2 regions of the Thermus caldilimi genome follow, and region 2 is predicted to be linked to the other one. Evidence: a T-box and tRNA genes for the amino acid it is inferred to sense, from the RefSeq annotation. Region 2 holds a T-box; the other holds one or more tRNA genes.
The links. The T-box of region 2 lies ahead of ileS (isoleucine--tRNA ligase). A T-box ahead of a tRNA ligase gene usually reads a tRNA of that ligase, here a tRNA-Ile.

Region 1: it has a tRNA-Ile gene. The T-box ahead of ileS (isoleucine--tRNA ligase) is inferred to sense a tRNA for this amino acid. The anticodon was not compared.

Annotation. Positions count from the first base shown of each region.
Region 1 is NZ_CP038452.1:1,241,921-1,251,470, forward strand. It holds gene EBI04_RS06310 (transposase) at 1-636, shown strand, start outside; gene EBI04_RS06315 (zinc-binding dehydrogenase) at 840-1,871, shown strand; gene EBI04_RS06320 (NAD(P)/FAD-dependent oxidoreductase) at 2,020-3,027, shown strand; gene EBI04_RS06325 (LabA-like NYN domain-containing protein) at 3,096-3,644, shown strand; gene EBI04_RS06330 (hypothetical protein) at 3,648-4,667, shown strand; gene EBI04_RS06335 (DUF402 domain-containing protein) at 4,664-5,188, opposite strand; gene EBI04_RS06340 (YgaP family membrane protein) at 5,255-5,446, opposite strand; tRNA gene EBI04_RS06345 (tRNA-Ile) at 5,532-5,608, shown strand; gene EBI04_RS06350 (tRNA-binding protein) at 5,706-6,035, shown strand; gene EBI04_RS06355 (SIS domain-containing protein) at 6,032-7,063, opposite strand; gene uvrA (excinuclease ABC subunit UvrA) at 7,139-9,550, shown strand, end outside.
Region 2 is NZ_CP038452.1:890,716-900,265, reverse strand. It holds gene EBI04_RS04480 (type I restriction-modification system subunit M) at 1-657, opposite strand, end outside; gene nfo (endonuclease IV) at 716-1,531, opposite strand; gene EBI04_RS04470 (septal ring lytic transglycosylase RlpA family protein) at 1,528-2,031, opposite strand; gene EBI04_RS04465 (M24 family metallopeptidase) at 2,032-3,063, opposite strand; gene ileS (isoleucine--tRNA ligase) at 3,179-6,310, opposite strand; T-box leader at 6,345-6,581, opposite strand; partial or broken gene fsa (fructose-6-phosphate aldolase) at 6,719-7,389, shown strand; gene rho (transcription termination factor Rho) at 7,386-8,669, shown strand; gene EBI04_RS04445 (LysM peptidoglycan-binding domain-containing M23 family metallopeptidase) at 8,793-9,550, shown strand, end outside.

The sequences.
Region 1 (9,550 bases), 350 kb from region 2:
CCCTACGAGGGCCGGGCGGTGCCGGTGTACGTGGGGAGCTACTGGGAGGGGAAGCCGGAGGGGAGGAACCGGACGTGGGAGGATTGGGTGGAGGCGGTGCGGGAATACGTGGAGGAGGAGACGGTGTGGGTATTTGACCGGGAGTTCTCCTTTGCGGGGTGGCTGGAGGTGCTGGAGCGGGCGGGGGTGAGGTATGCGGTGCGGTTGAACCTGGGGACGAGGCCGCGGTTGGAATGGAGAGGGGAGCGGTTGGTGCCCTGGGTGGATCGGGGGCGGGAGGTGAGGTACGAGGGGGTGAGGTACCGGGGGGAGGTGGAGGTGAACCTGGTGGGGGTGTGGCGGGAGGGGATGCGGGAGGCGCTTTGGGTGATGGGGAACCTGCCTCCGGAGGAGCTTCTTGGGGTGTACGAGGAGAGGATGAAGATGGAGGAGGGGTTCAGGGACCTGAAGGGGCACATGGGGTTTGCTGGGGTGATGAGCAAGGGGTGGGAAGCGATGGAGAAGACGCTGGCCCTGGTGGCGTTGGCCTACGGGGTGGGGCTTTTGGTGGGGGAGGAGGCGCGGAGGCGCCTGAAAGGGGGGGCGCGAAGGGAAGGCGGAAGTGGGGGGTATACTCGGGGCTCTTTGTCCTCTTGAGAGGGCCTGTGCGCTTTTCCCGGGAAGAATGGGAAGGGATCCTGCGCCAAGCCTTGGAGGTCTGGTGGCACAGGCTATTTCCTGTTCCCCCTCATCCCCAGGAGGTAAAGGATGTCCGAACTTAGAGGGGGAGCTCAGTGTCACCCCTTTAGCTTGACCCCGCTGCCAGCACGTGGAAAAATCCCCTCCATAAGGAGGTGGTGATGAAAGCCGTGGTCATGGAGGCTCGAGGGGGTCCAGAGGTCTTAAAGGTAACCGAGGTACCCACGCCTGAACCCGGTCCCAAGGAAGTAAGGATCCGCGTCAAAGCCGCAGCCCTCAACCACCTGGACATCTGGGTTCGCAAGGGAGTGGCCAGCCCCAAGCTTCCCTTACCCCACATCCTGGGAGCCGATGCCTCGGGGGTGGTGGACGCAGTTGGGCCTGGGGTAACGGGCTTTGCCCCTGGGGACGAGGTGGTGGTGAATCCTGGTCTCTCCTGCGGCCACTGCGAGCGGTGCCTGGCAGGGGAGGATAACCTCTGCCCCAAATACGAGATCCTGGGCGAGCACCGCTGGGGGGCCTATGCTGAGTACCTGGTGGTACCCGAGGTGAACCTCCTTAAGAAGCCCCAAAACCTTTCCTTTGAAGAAGCCGCTGCCATCCCCCTGACCTTCCTCACCGCCTGGCAGATGGTGGTGGACAAACTCCAGGTGCAGCCTGGCGAGGATATTCTGGTCATGGCGGCAGGGAGTGGGGTTAGCGTGGCCGCCATCCAGATCGCCAAGCTCTTCGGGGCCCGGGTCGTCGCCACCGCAGGCTCGGAGGAAAAGCTCAGGAAGGCCAAGGAACTGGGAGCCGATGAAACCGTGAACTACACCCACCCCGACTGGCCCAAGGAGGTACGCCGCCTAACGGGCGGGAAAGGTGCCGACAAGGTGGTGGACCACACGGGAGCCCTTTACTTTGAGGGGGTGATCCGGGCCACGGCCAATGGGGGCAGAATCGCCATCGCCGGGGCTTCCTCGGGATACGAGGGCACCCTTCCCTTCGCCCACGTGTTCTTCCGGCAACTTTCCATCCTGGGCTCCACCATGGGCTCCAAAAGCCGCCTTTTCCCTATCCTGCGCTTTGTGGAACAGGGAAGGCTAAAGCCCGTGGTGGGGCAGGTGCTTCCCTTGGAGGAGGCTGCGGAGGGACACCGCCTCCTGGAGGAGCGGCGCATCTTCGGCAAAGTGGTGCTACGGGTGGACTAGTCCTCTCCGGGAGCAAGACCCCACCTCCATAGCGAGCTGGCGGATCATGGGGCGGAGATTCCGGGATGGGGTCAAGACCTTTGTCCCTAACCGGAAGCCGCCGCCCATAGGCTTTCCTTAAGGGTAGAATGCAGGGCGAGGTGAGGCCATGGAGCACACCGACGTGATCATCATTGGCGCGGGCCCCGCTGGGCTTTTTGCGGGCTTCTACGTGGGCATGCGGGGGCTTTCCTTCCGCTTCATCGACCCCTTGCCCGAGCCTGGGGGGCAACTTTCCGCTTTGTATCCGGAGAAATACATCTACGACGTGGCGGGCTTTCCCAAGGTGTACGCCAAAGACCTAGTGAAGGGGTTGGTGGAGCAGGTGGCTCCCTTCAACCCCATCTACAGCCTGGGGGAGCGGGCGGAAACCCTGGAAAGGGAAGGGGATCACTTCAAGGTGACCACCTCCTCCGGGAACACCTACACCGCCAAGGCGGTAATCATCGCCGCCGGGGTGGGTGCCTTTGAGCCCAGGCGCCTGGGTGCCCCTGGAGAAAGGGAGCTCGAGGGCAAGGGCGTCTACTATGCGGTGAAGACCAAGGCCGAGTTCCAGGGCAGGCGGGTCCTCATCGTGGGAGGTGGGGATAGCGCCGTGGACTGGGCCCTGAACCTTCTGGGCACCGCTAAGGAGATCACCCTGATCCACAGGAGGCCCCAGTTCCGGGCCCACGAGGCCAGCGTGAAGGAGCTCTTCAAAGCCCATGAGGAAGGGCGCCTTACCGTGCTCACCCCCTACGAGGTGCGGCGGATCGAAGGGGATACCCAGGTGCGCAAGGCGGTGATCTTCCACAACGGGACCCAGGAGGAAAAGGAGCTAGAGGTGGACGCCGTGCTGATCCTGGCGGGCTACCTCACCAAGCTGGGGCCCTTGGCCAACTGGGGGCTGGAGCTGGAAAAGAACAAGATTAAGGTGGACACCACCATGGCCACCAGCATCCCCGGGGTCTACGCCTGCGGCGACATCGTCACCTACCCGGGAAAGCTTCCCCTGATCGTGCTGGGTTTTGGCGAAGCCGCCATCGCCGCCAACCACGCCGCCGCCTACGCCAACCCTGCCCTCAAGGTGAACCCCGGCCACTCCTCGGAAAAGGCCGAGGAGAAAGCCCCGGCCTAAGATTCCTCCCCGCTTCTCACGGGCCCCGGGGTAGCCCGGGGCCTGGCTTTGTCCTAAGATGGGGGCATATGCGGGTTGCCCTTTTCATTGACGGATCCTACATGTACCTGGCCACCAAGCGCCTGGGCTGGAACGTGGACCACCGCCGGGTGCTGACCCAGTTCGCCACCCCGGAGCAGCTTTATAACGCTTTCTACTATGTGCCCATCACCGATCCCGAGGACGAGCGTCAGCAGCGCTTCATCGACGCCTTGGTCTTCATGGGCTACACGGTGCGAAGCCGCTTGGTGCGGGGGGAAGCCCGGTTTGAGGCCATGATGGCCACGGACCTCCTCACCACCGCCCCCCGCTGGGACCGGGCCATCGTGGCCAGCGGTTCGGGAGAACTGGCCCACACCTTCAGCGCCCTGAGGGCCCTGGGGAAGGAGATCCACCTCCTCGGCGTGCACGAGCTGGCGGACCTCGAGCTCCGCAACCAGGCGGACCGCTTCCTAAACCTCCCCGAGTGGCGGGAGGTACTGGAGAGGACCCTGGGGGGCCGCCGCACCTACGCGGGCTATCCCGTGGAGGCCACGGTGGAGGTGCCCCCCGCCCCGGTGGAAGACGCCCAGTCCTGACCTATGCCCCCGGGCCCCTGGCTAGTGCTTCTGGCAGCGGGCCTTTTCTACCTGGCCCTTCCCATCCCCCCTACTCTACCTCCCTCCCCAAGCCTCAGGGACCTTCTCCCCTACCCAAAGGAAGAGCGGGAGGCTTGGGTGAGCCTCCACCTGAGCTTGAAGGCCAGCCTACACCTGCTCTTGGGGGAGAAGGCGGCCCGGGCCTACGACCGCCTGCTCCGCCTCGAGCTCAAAAACCAGCGTTCTGGTAAGCGCGCTGCATACCCAGAAGCTAAAAGCGCCCTCCTGGCGGCCAGGCACTGGGTGGAGGCCATCGGCCAGGCCAGGCGGGGGCAGAGGGTGGACCTCGAGGGCCTGCCCGCCGCCCCCCACCATGTACTTCCCTACGCCCGGGAGATCCGCGCCGCCGCCTCTGCCCTCGGCATCCCCTATGGGGTGCTGGCCGCCATTGTGGATAACGAGCAGTACGGAGGGGACAAGGCCTTGGGGCTTTCCCGGGGGGTGCGGGAAGCAGCGGACGGCTTAGCCCAAGGTCTGGCCGAAGTCCAGGGCCACGCCCCCTTGAGCCGCACCCTGGGCCTGGCCCAGATGAGCTGGGAGGATGCCCTCAAGCAACAAGACCGCCTGCGCCTTTTCGGGGCCTGGGATCCAGCAAGACCCTTCCCCAAGACCGAAACCGAGGCCAGGAAGGCCCTCGAGGATCCCTACCTGAACCTCCTCTTCACCGCAAGCCGCCTCAGGGGCTACTTCAACGCCCTTCTCGGCCTCCCCCCACGGGATACCCGCCTCCTGGATGACCCCTGGCTCTACTACCTGGGCCCCGCTTGGCACAACTACCCCTTGCGGGCCCAGAACCTGGAAACCTGGGAGGATAGCTTCCATGGCTTTTTCAAGGGCCTCCTCTACCAGGTGGTCCTGGAAGGACGCTGGCACCTCGAGGGGTCCATCCTCATCCCCCTCAAAGCCTGGGGGCCTGGGGCACAGGATCCCCCTCCCTCTTCCCTCCCCACCCTCACGCCCTAGATCCGTTCTATCCAGGGAAGGGGCTCCCCGGGAGGCAGCACCGGCCACCTTCCCTGCCACATGTGGTGAAGGATGGCCTCCACCGCCTTTTCCGCCTCCTCCACCCAAAGGCTGGGGTAAAGGGAGCGCTTGGCCAAAAACTCCTCCCGGTCAAAGACCTGGCAGGTATGGTCGGCCCGGCACTTCACGTCCAGCTCGAGGTCGTACTGGCGAAAACCCCTTCCCGTCCACTCCGCTGGGGTCTGCACGTTCCAGTAATACTCCAGCACCCGGCCCTCCCTCACATCCGGTCCCCCGGAGTACCAAGCCCCAGGGAAAAAGGCCACATAGGCATTGTGGTCCAGCACCACCGCCTTCCCCTTGGCCACGTGGTGAAAGGTCCCGCCCTGGGGCAAAAGGGTCAGGACGCCTTCGGGTCTCACCTCCACCACCCGGGCTTCCCAGAAGTAGTGGAGCACATCCCCGGGAAACTTCCAAAACTCCACCCGAACGCGGTCCCCAGGGGCAAGCGGCCAATCCATATAACCCAGCCTCCAGCCAGACGGCACCCCGGTTCACCAGGGGTCCAGGGCTGGGAAAGGCCAGCTCTACTTCTTGGTGCTGATGCCCAGGACCTTATAGAGGGCGCAGAAGCCGGTGACCGCCGTGAAGAGGAGGACCACCCCCACGATCCCCAGGATCCAGTTCCAAGGGGATGCCGACTGGAAAGCGAAGTAGAAGAGGACCAGGGCCAGGATAAAGCGAATCACCCTATCGGTGGTGCTCTCGTTTACCGCCATGGCTCACCTCCCCTTTTAGTGTATACATAAGCGGGCGGGGCGTTTGGCCTTAGTCCTCCCTTGTGCTAAAATAGGCCCTTGGCATGGGCCGTTAGCTCAATCGGTCAGAGCGGCCGGCTCATAACCGGTTGGTTGCAGGTTCAAGTCCTGCACGGCCCACCAGCTCCTTAACGTCCCGCCTCCAAAAGAGGCGGGAAACCTGTTTGTACTGCAAGCGTACAGCAACGCCACGGGGGCTTTTCCTGGCAGAATCTAAGGCATGGATGCCCTACAAGCCTTTCAGGTTCTGGACCTACGGATTGGCCGCATCTTGAAAGCAGAACCCCACGAGAAGGCCCGGAAGCCCAGCTACAAGCTCTGGATCGACCTCGGGCCCTTAGGGATCAAACAGAGTTCTGCCCAGATCACCGAGCTTTACCGCCTCGAGGACCTGGTAGGCCGCCTGGTGGTGTGCGCGGTGAACCTGGGCACACGCGTGATCGCGGGCTTCCCCTCCGAGGTTCTGGTCCTGGGGGCTAGGGATGCCGAGGGCCAGGTGGTCCTCCTCACCGTGGAGCGGGAGGTACCCCTGGGGGAAAGGGTCTTCTAGCGGGTCCGGGTCACCTTGGTGAGGTGCCGGGGCCGGTCCGGATCCAGGCCCCGGGCCCGGGATAGGGCCTCCGCCTTGGGGTAGAAGGCCTGGGCCAGGAGGAGGGGGGTTACCTCGGGTTCAGAGGCCACGGGAAGCGCCAGGGGGGAATCCGCCAGGGCCAGGGCATCGGGTTCCGGGGAGAGAACGAGAAGATGAACCCCTTTCGCCTTTAACCCCTCCAGGGTGGAAAGAAAGGCATCCAAGGCCTCATCCTTTTGCACCAAGGCCAGTACCGGAAAACCCGCTTCCAAAAGGGCCTGGGGACCATGGAGGAACTCCGCCGCCGGAAACCCCTCCGCGTGCAGGGCGGCCACCTCCTTGAGCTTCAAGGCCCCCTCGAGGGCCACGGGGTAGGTGAACCCCCTCCCCAGGACGAAAAGGTTTTCCGCATCCTCCAGGTAACCCAGTTCCCCCGAGGCCTCCAAGGCCCGGTGCAGGGCCTCGGGTAAGCCGGGAAGAACCTGGCGCAGGCGGGCTTCCTCCACCAGGTGGGCCAGGAGGTGAAGGGTGGCGGCCAGCATGGCGAGGAAGCTCTTGGTGGCGGCCACCGCCTTCTCCTCCCCGGCATGGAGGGGAAGGACCACCTCGGCCACCTGGGCCAGGGGGCTCTCCTCCTGGTTCACCAAGGCCACGGTGAGGGCTCCCTGGGAGCGGTAGGCGCTAACCGCCTCCAAAAGGTCGGGGCTTTCCCCGCTTTGGCTAAAGGCGAGAAAAAGGGAGGGAAAAGGTACCCGGGGCCTGGCCCGGTAAAGGGTGAGGACGGAAGGGGCCAAGGAAAGAACCGGCCACTCCAGGCGGGCCTCGAGGAGGTACTTGGCAAAAAGGGCCGCATGGTCGGAACTTCCCCGGGCCACGGTAAGGGTGAGGGCCGGGGGGCGCTTCCTCAGGAAGCGGGCCAGGCTCCTCACCTCGTCCTCGTTCTCCCTAAGGAGGCGCTCTATGACCTTGGGAGCCTCCTCCGCCTCGGTACGCATCCAAGAGGCCATAGGTTCACTATAGGGCACGGGAAGCCCCCTCCTGCCACCTGGTCCTTCCCAGAAGGTAGTGGTATACTTCCACGGATGGACCGCATCGTCATCCGGGGGGCACGGGAGCACAACCTCAAGAACATCAGCCTGGAGCTCCCGCGGGGCAAGTTCATTGTCATCACCGGGGTTTCCGGCTCGGGCAAGAGCACCCTGGCCTTTGACACCATCTACGCGGAGGGGCAGCGGCGCTATGTGGAAAGCCTCTCCAGCTACGCCCGCCAGTTCCTGGGGGTCATGGACAAGCCCGAGGTGGAAAGCATCGAGGGCCTCTCCCCCGCCATCTCCATCGACCAAAAAACCACCAGCCACAACCCCCGCTCCACCGTGGGCACGGTGACGGAGATCCACGATTACCTCCGCCTCCTTTATGCCCGCATCGGCACCGCCTACTGCCCAGAATGTGGCCGCCCCATTGAGAAGCAGTCCGCCAGCGAGATCACCGACCGCCTCCTGAAGAACCCCCCAGGCACCCGGGCCATCCTCCTGGCCCCCCTGGTGCGGGGGAGGAAGGGGGAGTACCGCAAGCTTTTCCAGCAACTCATGAAGGAAGGCTACGCCCGGGTGCGGGTGGACGGGGTCATCCACCTCCTGGAGGAGGCCCAGAACCTAAACCTGGAAAAGTACGAGAAGCACGACATTGATCTGGTGATCGACCGAGTGGTCCTTAAGGAGGAGGAGCGCCCCCGCATCGCCGAGGCGGTGGAGCTCGCCCTCCTGAGGGGCGAGGGGCTCATGCGGGTCCTTTACCCGGATTCCGGCCAGGAGGAGCTCTTCTCCGAGAAATTCGCCTGCCCCGAGCACGGAAGCGTCCTGGAGGAGCTGGAGCCCCGCATCTTCTCCTTCAACGCCCCCTATGGGGCCTGCCCTGCCTGCTCAGGTTTGGGTTACAAGCAGGAGTTCGACCCTGAGCTCATCGTGAACCCCGAGCTTTCCCTGGCCGAGGGGGCCATCCTGCCCTGGGCCCGGGGGCGGGACACGGGGCGAAGCTACCTTTGGGACCGGCTCCGGGCCTTGGCGGAACACATGGGCTTTGACCTCAAGACCCCCTTCAAGGACCTGCCGGAGGAGGCCCAGCAGGCCGTGCTCTACGGCCTTCCTGAGCCCTTTGAGGTGGTCTTCCGCCGGGGAGGCAAAGAAACCTTCCGGGTGGAGGTCCACTACGAGGGGGTCATCCCCTGGCTGCAGAAGCGCTACCAGGAAGCGGAGTCCGAAGGGGTCAAGGAGGTGCTGGAAGGCTTCATGTCGCAGAAGCCCTGCCCCGTGTGCGGCGGTACCCGCTACAAGAAGGAGGTGCTCTCCGTAAGGGTGGCGGACAAGAACATCGCCGAGGTTTCGGCCCTGCCCGTTCGCGAGGCCCTGGAGTTTTTCCGGAACCTCGAGGCCCATCTCTCCCCCTTCCAGGCCCAGATCGCCCGCCCCATCCTGCGGGAGATCGCGGAGAGGCTGGGCTTCCTGGTGGGGGTGGGGCTGGACTACCTCACCCTGGACCGGGCGGCCAACACCCTCTCCGGAGGGGAGGCCCAGCGGATCCGCCTGGCCACCCAAGTGGGAAGCGGCCTCACCGGGGTGCTCTACGTGCTGGACGAGCCCAGCATCGGCCTCCACCCCAGGGACAACCAGCGCCTCATTCAGACCCTAAAGCGCCTCCAGAGCCTAGGCAACACCCTCATCGTGGTGGAGCACGACGAGGAAACCATGCGGGCCGCAGACTGGATCGTGGACATGGGGCCGGGAGCCGGCATCCACGGAGGAGAGGTGGTGGCGGAAGGCCCCCTGGAGGCCATCTTGCAAAACCCAAGGAGCCTCACCGGGGCCTACTTAAGGGGGGAAAAGCGAATCCCCGTGCCCAGGGAGCGCAGGAAGGGGAACGGCAAGTGGCTGGTGCTCAAGGGGGCCCGGGAGCACAACCTGAAAAACATCACCTTGAAAATCCCCCTGGGCCGCTTCGTGGCCGTAACGGGACCTTCGGGTTCGGGGAAGAGCACCCTGATCCACGACGTCCTCTACGCTGCCTTGGCGCAAAGGCTCATGCGGGCCAAGATCACCCCGGGGGCTTTTGAAGTCCTGGAGGGCCTGGAGCACCTGGACAAGGTGGTCGAGATCGACCAGTCCCCCATCGGCCGCACCCCCCGCTCCAACCCCGCCACCTACACCGGCATCTTTGACGAGATCCGGGACCTCTTCGCCAAGACCCCGGAGGCCAGGAAGAGGGGGTATGGCCCGGGCCGCTTCTCCTTCAACGTGAAAGGGGGGCGGTGCGAGGCCTGCGGCGGGGACGGCACGGTGAAGATCGAGATGCTCTTTTTGCCCGACCTCTACGTGCCCTGCGAGGTGTGCAAGGGCAAGCGCTACAACAAGGAAACCCTCGAGGTGAAGCTCAGGGGCAAGAGCATCGCCGATGTCCTGGACATGACCGCCGAGGAAGCCCTGGACTTCTTCGGGAAC
Region 2 (9,550 bases):
GTGGCACTTGATGAGCAACCCCCCAGACCCACAGGCCGGGTCGTAGACCGACATCCCCGGTTCCGGCTCCAGCAGGCGTGCCATGAGGAGGCCCACCTCCCGGGGGGTGTAGAACTCCCCTGCGCTCTGCCCTTGCCCTTCGGCGAACTTGCGGAGCAGATACTCGTAGGCGCGGCCCAGGATGTCCGGCTCCACGTCCACAAGCCCCAAGCGGTGCTGGGAAAGCACCTCAATGAGAGCCTTCAAATGTTCATCGGAAACGATGCGTTGACCGGCGGCGGTGGCGTTGAAGTCCACCATATCTATCACGCCGGCCAGTTGAGGGTTTTCCCGCGCCACGGCCCGCACGGCGTCGGTGAGGAACTGGCCAAGGCCCACGGTCTGGCGGCGGATGGTTTCCCAGCGGGCCTCTTCAGGGATGTAAAAACGCACGAGCGTCACGTTCCCGCGCTGGCGCTCTTTCTCGACGAGGTCGCGCGCTACCTTTTCATTCCCAAACCTAGCGCTCAGGCGGGCAATTTCGTCCTCAAACACGTCCGAAAGCCGCTTCAGGAAAATTAGCGGCAGGATGTAATCCTTGAATTTGGGGGCATCCACGGGGCCACGGATGGCGCACGCAGCGCTCCACAGCCAGTTTTCCATCGTTTGGATGTCCATTCCACCACCTCGTTGGGTCTGGGCTGGGCCGTTAGAGATTTCCTTCCCGCAACCAACCTTATTCTAAGTTTGCCAACCAGCCGCGGAGAACCTTTAGGTTCCAGGCGTCCTCCTCCGGGCTCCTGGGGGTTTCCAGGATGAAGACCTTGCCCGTAAGGCGGGGGTCCAGGAGCACGCCCTTAAGCCCTTCCCCGATCTGGCCCTGGAGGAGGTGGGCGTGGTGGTCGATGCGGCTTCCCAGGCCCCCCACGGAGTCGTTGAGGTGGATAACGGGCACCCGTTCCAGGCCCACGGCGCGGTCCAGCTCGGAGAGGACGGCTTCCGGGGCCTCCTTCACGTCATAGCCCGCGGCGTAGGCGTGGCAGGTGTCCAGGCAGACCCCTAAGGGGGTGCCCTCTATGAGCCAGGCCAGTTCCTCAAACCGCGCCCCCACCTTCTCCCCGCCTCCCGCGGTGTTCTCCACGAGAAGCTTGGGTTTATCCCGTACCCCGGCGAGGCGGAGGGCCTTAAGGAGCCCTTCCTTCACCCGCTCCGGACTTCCGGAGCCGGGGTGGACCACCACGTACTCCAGGCCCAGGAGGCGGGCCTTTTCCAGGTCGTCCGCCAGGCTCACCACGCTTTTTTCCCAAAGCTCCCCTTCCGCCCCCAGGTTCACCAGGTAGGAGGCATGGATCACCCCGGGAAGCTCCCCGGCCATCTCCTTGAGGGCCCGGAAGGCTTCCACCTCGGCGGGGGAGAGGGCGCGGCTCTTCCAGCTCCTCGGGCTTTTGGCAAAGATCTGGAAGGCGGAAAGGCCCAGGGCCTGGGCCTCCTCCACCGCCCCCGCCACCCCCTTCTTGCCGGCGATGGAGAGGTGAAAGCCGTAGCGCCTCATTCCAGCACCTCCAGCCGCACCCGGGTGGCGGAAAGGGCCCCGATGGCCTTGGCGGCGGCGTAGGAGAGGTCAATGATGTACCTTCCCCCAAAGGGCCCCCGGTCGTTGATGCGCACCACCACGCTCCGGCCGTTTTTCAGGTTGGTGACCCGCACCCGCGTGCCGAAGGGCAGGGTGGGGTGGGCGGCGGTGAGGGCGTGCATGTCGTAGTGCTCCCCGCTGGCGGTGCGCTTTCCATGGAAGCCTGGGCCGTACCACACCGCCAGGCCTTCTTGGAACACCCGGGCCTTCTCCCCAGGCTCCTGGGAGGGTTCTTCAGGAGCTACCCGCAGGACCTGCCCTGGGCGGATGAGGTCGTCTTGGAGTCCGTTCAGGCGTTTGAGTTCGGCCACGCTCAGGCCGTGGGCCTTGGCGATGCGGAAAAGGGTGTCCCCTTTTTGCACGGTGTAGGTCTGGGCCAGGGCGCTGGAAAGGAGGAGGGCCAGGATGAGGGCGCGCACCTAAACCTCCCGCCAGCCCCGGGGGAAGCGGGAGAGGAGTTCTATGCCCGTTTCCGTGATGAGGACGAGCTCCTCAATCCGCACCCCGCCCACCCCAGGCAGGTAGACCCCGGGTTCCACGGTGACCACCATGCTGGGCTCCAGGGTCTCCTCCATGTAGGGGGAAAGCCCCGGCCCCTCGTGCACGGCAAGCCCCACCCCGTGCCCCAGGGAGTGGACGAAGTAGCGGTCCAGGTCAAAGCGCTTAAGCTCCTCCCGGGCGAGGGCGTCCATCTCCTTGGTGCTCTTCCCTGGGCCCAGAACTTCTAGAACCCGCTCCAGGGCGGCCAGGGTAGCTTCAAAGGTCCGCTTGAGCTCCCCGTTCACTTTTCCCAAGGCCACGGTGCGGGTCATGTCCGAGTGGTACCCCTCCACCCTGGCCCCCAGGTCCAGGGTAACGAGCTCCCCCGCCTCGAGGGGCTTCTCCGAGGCCCCGGCGTGGGGCAGGGCTCCCCGCACCCCCGAGGCCACGATGGGGGGGAAGGCCACCTCGGCACCCCGTCGTTTCAGGAAGAACTCTATTTCCAAGGCGACCTCCCGTTCCAAAACCCCTGGCTTGAGCAGGGTAAGGGCGTGGGCCAGGGCTTCCTCCGCCAGGGCCTGGGCCTTGCGGATCCTTTCCACTTCTTCCGGGGTCTTTTTGAGCCGGAGCCGCTCGATAACCCCCTTGGTGGGTACCCACTCCGCGGGGGCCAGTTCCCTGAGGCGTTCCAGGGCGGCGTAGGGGAGATGTTCCGCCTCAAAGCCCACTCGGCCCTTCAAGCCCTTGAAGACCTCCTCTTTTTCCTCGCGCTTCAGCACCTTGGCGGGGATGCGGCTTTCCCGCTCCGCCTCGGGGTAGCGGGGATCCGTGAGGAGGAAGGCTCCTTCGTGGGTAACGAGGACCTGGGCGTCTTCGGGGTGGGGAAAGCCCGATAGGTAGCGCACGTTCTCGGGACGGGTCACGTAAAGGGCATCCAGCCCTAGGGGCTCGAGGAGGGTCTTCGGGTCCAGCACGGGGCCTACTATACCACCCGCTAACCCTCTTCTAGGTTCACGCCCGGACCTGCCATCTCTCCGCAGGTAGGTCTCGAGGCCAAGGGTCCTTCCCGTGGCCTCCGCCCTGCGGCTATCCCAGCCTCGCCACGCTGAAGCGCACCCGCCCCTCCTCGTCCTCGAGGCGGGTCTCGTGGCCGGGGAAGAGGCCTTCCCCGAACTCCAGGGCCAGGACCTCCCCCGCGATCCAGGCCCCATGGCGGGCGAGGGCCTCGCGGTAGGCTCCTTCCGCCTCGTAGCCCACCCGGATGCGGTCGGAAACCTTGAGGCCCATCTCCTTGCGGGTCTGCTGCAGATGGCGGATCAGGTCCCGGGCCAGGCCCTCAAGCCTTAGCTCCTCCGTGACCCGCACCTCCAGGGCGGCCACGTACCCGTCCTTCTCCAGGGCCAGGTAGCCCTCGGGGGCCTGGGCCTCCAGGAGCACCTCCTCCGGGGCGAGGACCAGGGTTTCCCCTTCCACCTCTAGGGCCACGGGCTCCCCCTTCAGGACCGACCTGGCCACCCTCGAGGCCTCCCTTTCCAAGGCCTCGCGGAGGGCGGGCACCCGCTTGCCGTACTTCTTCCCCAAAAGTTTCAGGTTGGGAAGCACCCGGTAGGAGAGGATCTCTTCCCCAGGCTCCAAAACCCGCACCTCCTTGACATTTAGCTCCTCGGCGATCTCGGGGGCGAAGTGCCTTAAGCCCTCCCGCTCCAAGGCGCTGGGTGCGGTGAGGAGGAGAAGGGGAAGAGGGGTGCGGGTCTTAACCCCGCTTTTGGCCCGCGCGGAGCGGGCCAGGTCCACCACCTTGAGCACGGCGCGCATCTTGGCCACCAGCTCCTCGTCCACCAGGTGGGGATCCACCTCCGGCCAGTCGGCGAGGTGCACGGAGAGGGGGGCTTCCGGGAAGACCGAGCGCACCAGGTTCTGCCAGAGCACCTCCGCCAGGAAGGGGGTGAAGGGGGCGGAGAGCTTGGCGATGAGGACCAGGGCCTCGTACAGGGTGGCGTAGGCCGCCTCCCGGTCCAAGGGGTCCTCGTTCTTCCAGTACCGCCTCCTTCCCCGGCGCACGTACCACTGGGAGAGGTCCTCCACCACAAAGTCCCGCAGGGCCCGGCTGCTTTGCGTGGGGTCGTAGGCCTCGAGGGCCTCCGTCACCCTCCCGATCAGGTCCTGCATCCGGGCTAAAAGCCAGCGGTCCAGCTCGGGGCGCTTCTCCGGAGGGGGCGGGTTCCTGAGGTCCGGCCGGTCCAGGTTGGCGTAGGTGACGAAGAAGCTGTACACGTTCCAGAGGGTGAGGAAGTGATCCCGCACCGCCTCCCGCACCAGACTGGGCCCGAAGCGGCGGTCGGCCTCCGGGGGGGCAGAGATGTAGATGTACCACCTAAGGGCATCGGCCCCAAACTCCCGGAGGATGTCCCAGGGGTCCACCACGTTCCCCTTGGACTTGCTCATCTTCTGGCCCTTTTCGTCCAGGATGAGGCCGTGGCAGATGACGTTTTTGAAGGCGATGGAGCCGAAGAGCATCACCCCAAGCTGGTGCAGGGAGTTGAACCAGCCCCGGGTCTGGTCAATGCCTTCCGCAATGAAGTCCGCGGGGAAGGCTTCCTTGAACTCCTCCTCGTTTTCAAAAGGGTAATGCAAGGAAGCAAAGGGCATGGCCCCGGAGTCGTACCAGACGTCGATCACGTAGGGCACCCGCCGCATGGTGCCCCCGCAGGTGCACCGGAGTTCCACCCGGTCCACGTGGGGCCGGTGGGGGTCGAAGGGCTCGGGGAGGGGGTGGGTGGCCCTTTCCCTGAGCTCCTGGAAGCTGCCGATGGCCTCCTCCTTCCCACAGGTGTCGCAGACCCAGATGGGAAGGGGCGTACCCCAGTAACGGTTGCGGCTTAGGGCCCAGTCCACCAGGTTCCTTAGCCACTCCCCGTAGCGACCCTCCCGGATGTGGGGCGGGACCCAGTTGATCTCCTGGTTTTTGCGGATGAGTTCTTCTTTGAAGAAGGTGTTTTTAATGAACCAGGTTTCCGTGGCGTAGTACATGAGGGGGGTGGAGCAGCGCCAGCAGTGGGGGTAGCTGTGGAGGTAGCTTTCCTCCTTGAAAAGAAGCCCCCGGGAGCGGAGGTCTTTCAGGATGGCCCGGTTGGCCTCGCGGAAGAAGAGGCCCTTAAAAGGCTCCACCAGAAGCTTGCCCTCCTCGTCCACCGTCTTGAGGAGGGGGAGGCCGTAACGCCTTCCCGTTTCCAGGTCCTCCGCCCCGAAGGCGGGGGCCTGGTGGACGATGCCCGTGCCGTCCTCCCGGCTCACGTACTCCGCCAGGACCACGAAGTAGCCCCGCTCCACCCCTTGGGGATAGGGCGGCTCGTAGGGGAGGCCCTCCAGCTCTTTCCCTGAAAAGGTCTTGAGGATGGGGGTTTCCTCGCCCAGGAGCTTTTTCCCCAGGTTTTCCTCCAAGAGGAGGGCTTCCCCTTCCCCCTGGAAGGCGGCGTAGGTGAACTCCGGGTGCACCGCCGCGGCCACGTTCCCGGGCAGGGTCCAGGGGGTGGTGGTCCAGATGAGGAGGCTGGCCTTTTCCAGGCCCAGCCTCCCCGGTTCCTTAAGGGGCAGGCGCACGTAGACCGAAGGGTCGGTGATCTCCTTGTACCCCAAGGAGAGCTCGTGGGAGGAAAGGGGCGTGCCGCACCGGGGGCAGTAGGGCACCACCTTGTGGTCCCGGTAGAGGAGCCCCCGGTCGAAAAGGTTCTTCAGGCTCCACCAGATGCTTTCCACATAGGTGGGGTGCAGGGTGGCGTAGGCGTTCTTGAGATCCACCCAGTAGGCGATGCGCTCGGTGAAGGCCTCCCACTCCTTCTCGTAGGTGAAGACCGACTCCCGGCAGGCTTGGTTGAAGCGTTCGATGCCGTAGGCTTCGATCTCCCGTTTGCTCTTTAGCCCGAGCTTCTTCTCCACCTCCAGTTCCACCGGCAGGCCGTGGGTGTCCCAGCCGGCGCGGCGGGGCACGTAGTAGCCCCGCATGGTCTTGTACCGGGGGAAGAGGTCCTTGTAGCTTCGGGCCTGGGCATGGCCCACGTGGGGCATGCCGTTGGCGGTGGGGGGACCCTCGTAGACGGTGTAGCGGGGCCCGCCTTTACGGTTCTCCACGCTTTTCTCAAAGATCCTCTCCCGCTTCCAAAACTCCAGAACCTCCTCTTCCAGCCTGGGAAAGTTGGGTTCACCGACCTCCTTGAACATACGCTCCTCCCTAAAGAAACGCCCGCGCCCTTGGGGCGCGGACGAAAGCGCTAACGGCTTCCGCGGTACCACCGCGCTTCCTGGAAGAACCTTCCAGGCCCTCATTGCCACGCGATCACGGGCGCACCCGGCGGGCATTACTCAGGGACCGGCCCTTTTCCTCCCGCGGCTCCGGGGTGATCTTCCCGCCTTTCCTCACCACCGGGCTTCCACCCTCCCCGGCTCGCTCTAGGCTATCGGAAAGGGGTACTCTCCCCATCCTCGCCTTTACAGCTCATGCCCCCTGGGGTAAAATCCCCCGTTGGCGGCTAAGCCCATGCTAGCAGCCCTCCCCTTCCTTGACAACGCCTGGGCTGGGTCTGCTAGAATCAAGCTAAGCCGGTCCACTTCCCGACAAAAGGAGTGCTCATGGAGCTGTACCTGGATACCGCCAACTTGGAGGAGATACGGGAGATCGCTGCCTGGGGGGTACTTTCCGGGGTTACCACCAATCCCACTTTGGTGGCTAAGGAGTATGCGGGCCGAGGAGCAAAGCTGACCGAGGAGGTTCTCTTCGCCCACCTACGGGCCATATGCGAGGTGGCGAAGGGGCCTGTGTCGGCGGAGGTGACCGCGCTGGAGGCCGAGGCCATGGTGGAGGAGGGCCTGCGGCTTGCCGCCATCCACCCCCACATTGTGGTTAAGTTGCCCACCACCGAGGAGGGCCTGAAGGCCTGTAAGCGCCTTTCCACCCAGGGGTGAAGGTGAACATGACCTTGATCTTTTCCGCCAACCAGGCCCTTCTGGCAGCCCGGGCGGGGGCGGCCTATGTGTCCCCCTTCCTGGGCCGGGTGGACGATATCTCCTGGGACGGGGGAGAGCTTTTGCGGGAGATCGTGGAGCTGATCCAGGTCCAGAACCTGCCGGTCAAGGTCATCGCCGCCTCCATCCGCCACCCCCGCCATGTGACGGAGGCGGCTCTTTTGGGGGCGGACATCGCCACCATGCCTTATGCGGTCTTCAAGCAGCTCCTTAAGCATCCTTTGACGGACATAGGCCTTAGACGCTTTATGGAGGACTGGGAGAAGGTCAAGCCATGAGGAGAAAAGCGGATACCCAACAAGAAGCGCCCCTCACCTACCAGGAGCTTTCGGCCAAGATCCTTCCGGAGCTCCACCTGCTGGCCCAGGAAGCGGGGATTGAGAACTACAAGCGCATGAAGAAGGACCAGCTCATCATGGCCCTCCTGGAGCGGCAGACCCAAGGGGAGGGTTTGCAGCTGGTCAAGGGTTACCTGGAGATCAGCCCGGATGGCTATGGGTTCATCACCGAGAACCTATACAACCTGGAATCCAGGGTGGCCATCGTCTCTGCGGGGCTCATCCGGCAGTATGCCTTGAGGAGCGGGGATTATATCGTGGGCCGGGTGCGGCCTCCGCGGGAGAACGAGCGCTACGGCACCCTCCTCAAGGTGGAGGCGGTGAACGATCTGGATCCCGAGGCCGCCAAGAACCGGCCCCGCTTTGACGAGCTCATCCCCCAGTTCCCTGACCGGCAGATCCGGCTGGAGACCACCCCCGATGAGCTTTCCACCCGGGTGATCGACCTCCTGGCCCCCATCGGCCGGGGGCAGCGGGGGCTCATCGTGGCCCCGCCCAAGGCGGGCAAGACCACCCTGCTCAAGAAGATCGCCAATGCGGTCCTGAAGAATGAACCCGACATCAAGGTGATCGTGCTCCTCATCGATGAGCGCCCCGAGGAGGTCACGGACTTCCGGGAAAGCGTCCAGGGAGCTGAGGTCATCGCCAGCACCTTTGATGAACCTCCCCAGAACCACATCCGGGTGGCGGAGTTCGTCCATGAGAGGGCCAAGCGCATCGTGGAGGATGGGGGGCACGTGATGATCCTCCTGGACTCCATCACCCGCCTGGCCCGGGCCAACAACCTGGTAACCCCGCCCACGGGCCGTACCCTGTCGGGCGGTTTGGACTCCGCTGCCCTCTACTTCCCCAAGCGCTTCTTGGGAGCGGCCAGGAACATAAGGGGTGGGGGAAGCCTCACCATCCTGGCCACCGCCCTGGTGGAAACGGGAAGCCGCATGGACGACGTGATCTTTGAGGAGTTCAAGGGGACGGGCAACATGGAGCTCCACCTTTCCCGCCGCCTCGAGGAGCGGCGCATCTTCCCGGCCATCGACATCCTGAAGTCCGGGACCCGTCGGGAGGAGCTCCTCTTGGGCGAGGAGGTGGTGCACAAGATGTGGCTTCTGCGCAAGGTCCTGGCGGACATGGACCCGGCGGAGGCCATGGAGATGCTCCTGGCCCGTTTGGGGCGTACCAAGAACAACAAGGAGTTTCTGGCGTCCTTGGCCGCCCGTTAGGCGGGATTTTCCCTTGGGGGGCGGGCTTTCCGCCCCCCAAGGCCTTGTGCCCCTTGCGTTTTCCCTGCTTGGTCCTGGTATAATCCCCGCGAGGTTTGGGCGGGGTTTTTTGGGAGGTGAGCGTTGCGGGGAATATGGTGGGGAAGTTTATGCCTATTGGTTTCCTCTCTGGCCTTTGCTAAGCTCCCTATTCTTAGCCCCCTTCCCCTTCCCGAGAACACGGTGGAGGTGGGCCAGGCGGCTAAAAAGGGGTGGGTGCTCTACGAGGTGAAGCCCGGGGATACCCTGGTGCAGATTGCCGCTCGTTATGGGGTGGATCCAAGGCACATCCTGTGGTCCAGCAACCTGCAAAGCGACCGCTTGCAGGTGGGGCAGAGGCTACTTATCCCCTTGGCGGCCGTGGAGGACCGTTCCCCCCGGGTACCCCCGGGGGTGGAGGTGTACCGGGTACGCCCGGGGGATACCCTGCAGGGAGTGGCGAGCCGTTATGGTGTAAGCGTCCTGGACTTGGTTTCCGCTAACCCTTCCTTAGAAAGCCTAGACCAGCTGGTGGCGGGGAGTGTCCTTTACATTCCCAAAGGGGCTAGGGGCTTGGTGGTATCCCTGTCCGAGGGGCAGACCCTGGTGGACCTGGCGGCCCGTTTCGGCCTCTCCCCGGTGGCGGTGGCCCGGGCCAATGGGGTGAAGGATCCCTTGGATTTGAAGCCAGGGGACCTGGTCCTCCTGCCCGGCATTCAGGCCAAAACCACGTACCAGCGCCTTTTGGCCAAACAGGAGGCGGAGCGCCAAGCCCGCCTCGAGGCCGAGCGGCGCCGCCAGGAGGAGCTGAGGCGCCTGGCGGAGGAACGCAGGAGGCAGCAGGCTTTGGCCCAACAGCGCGC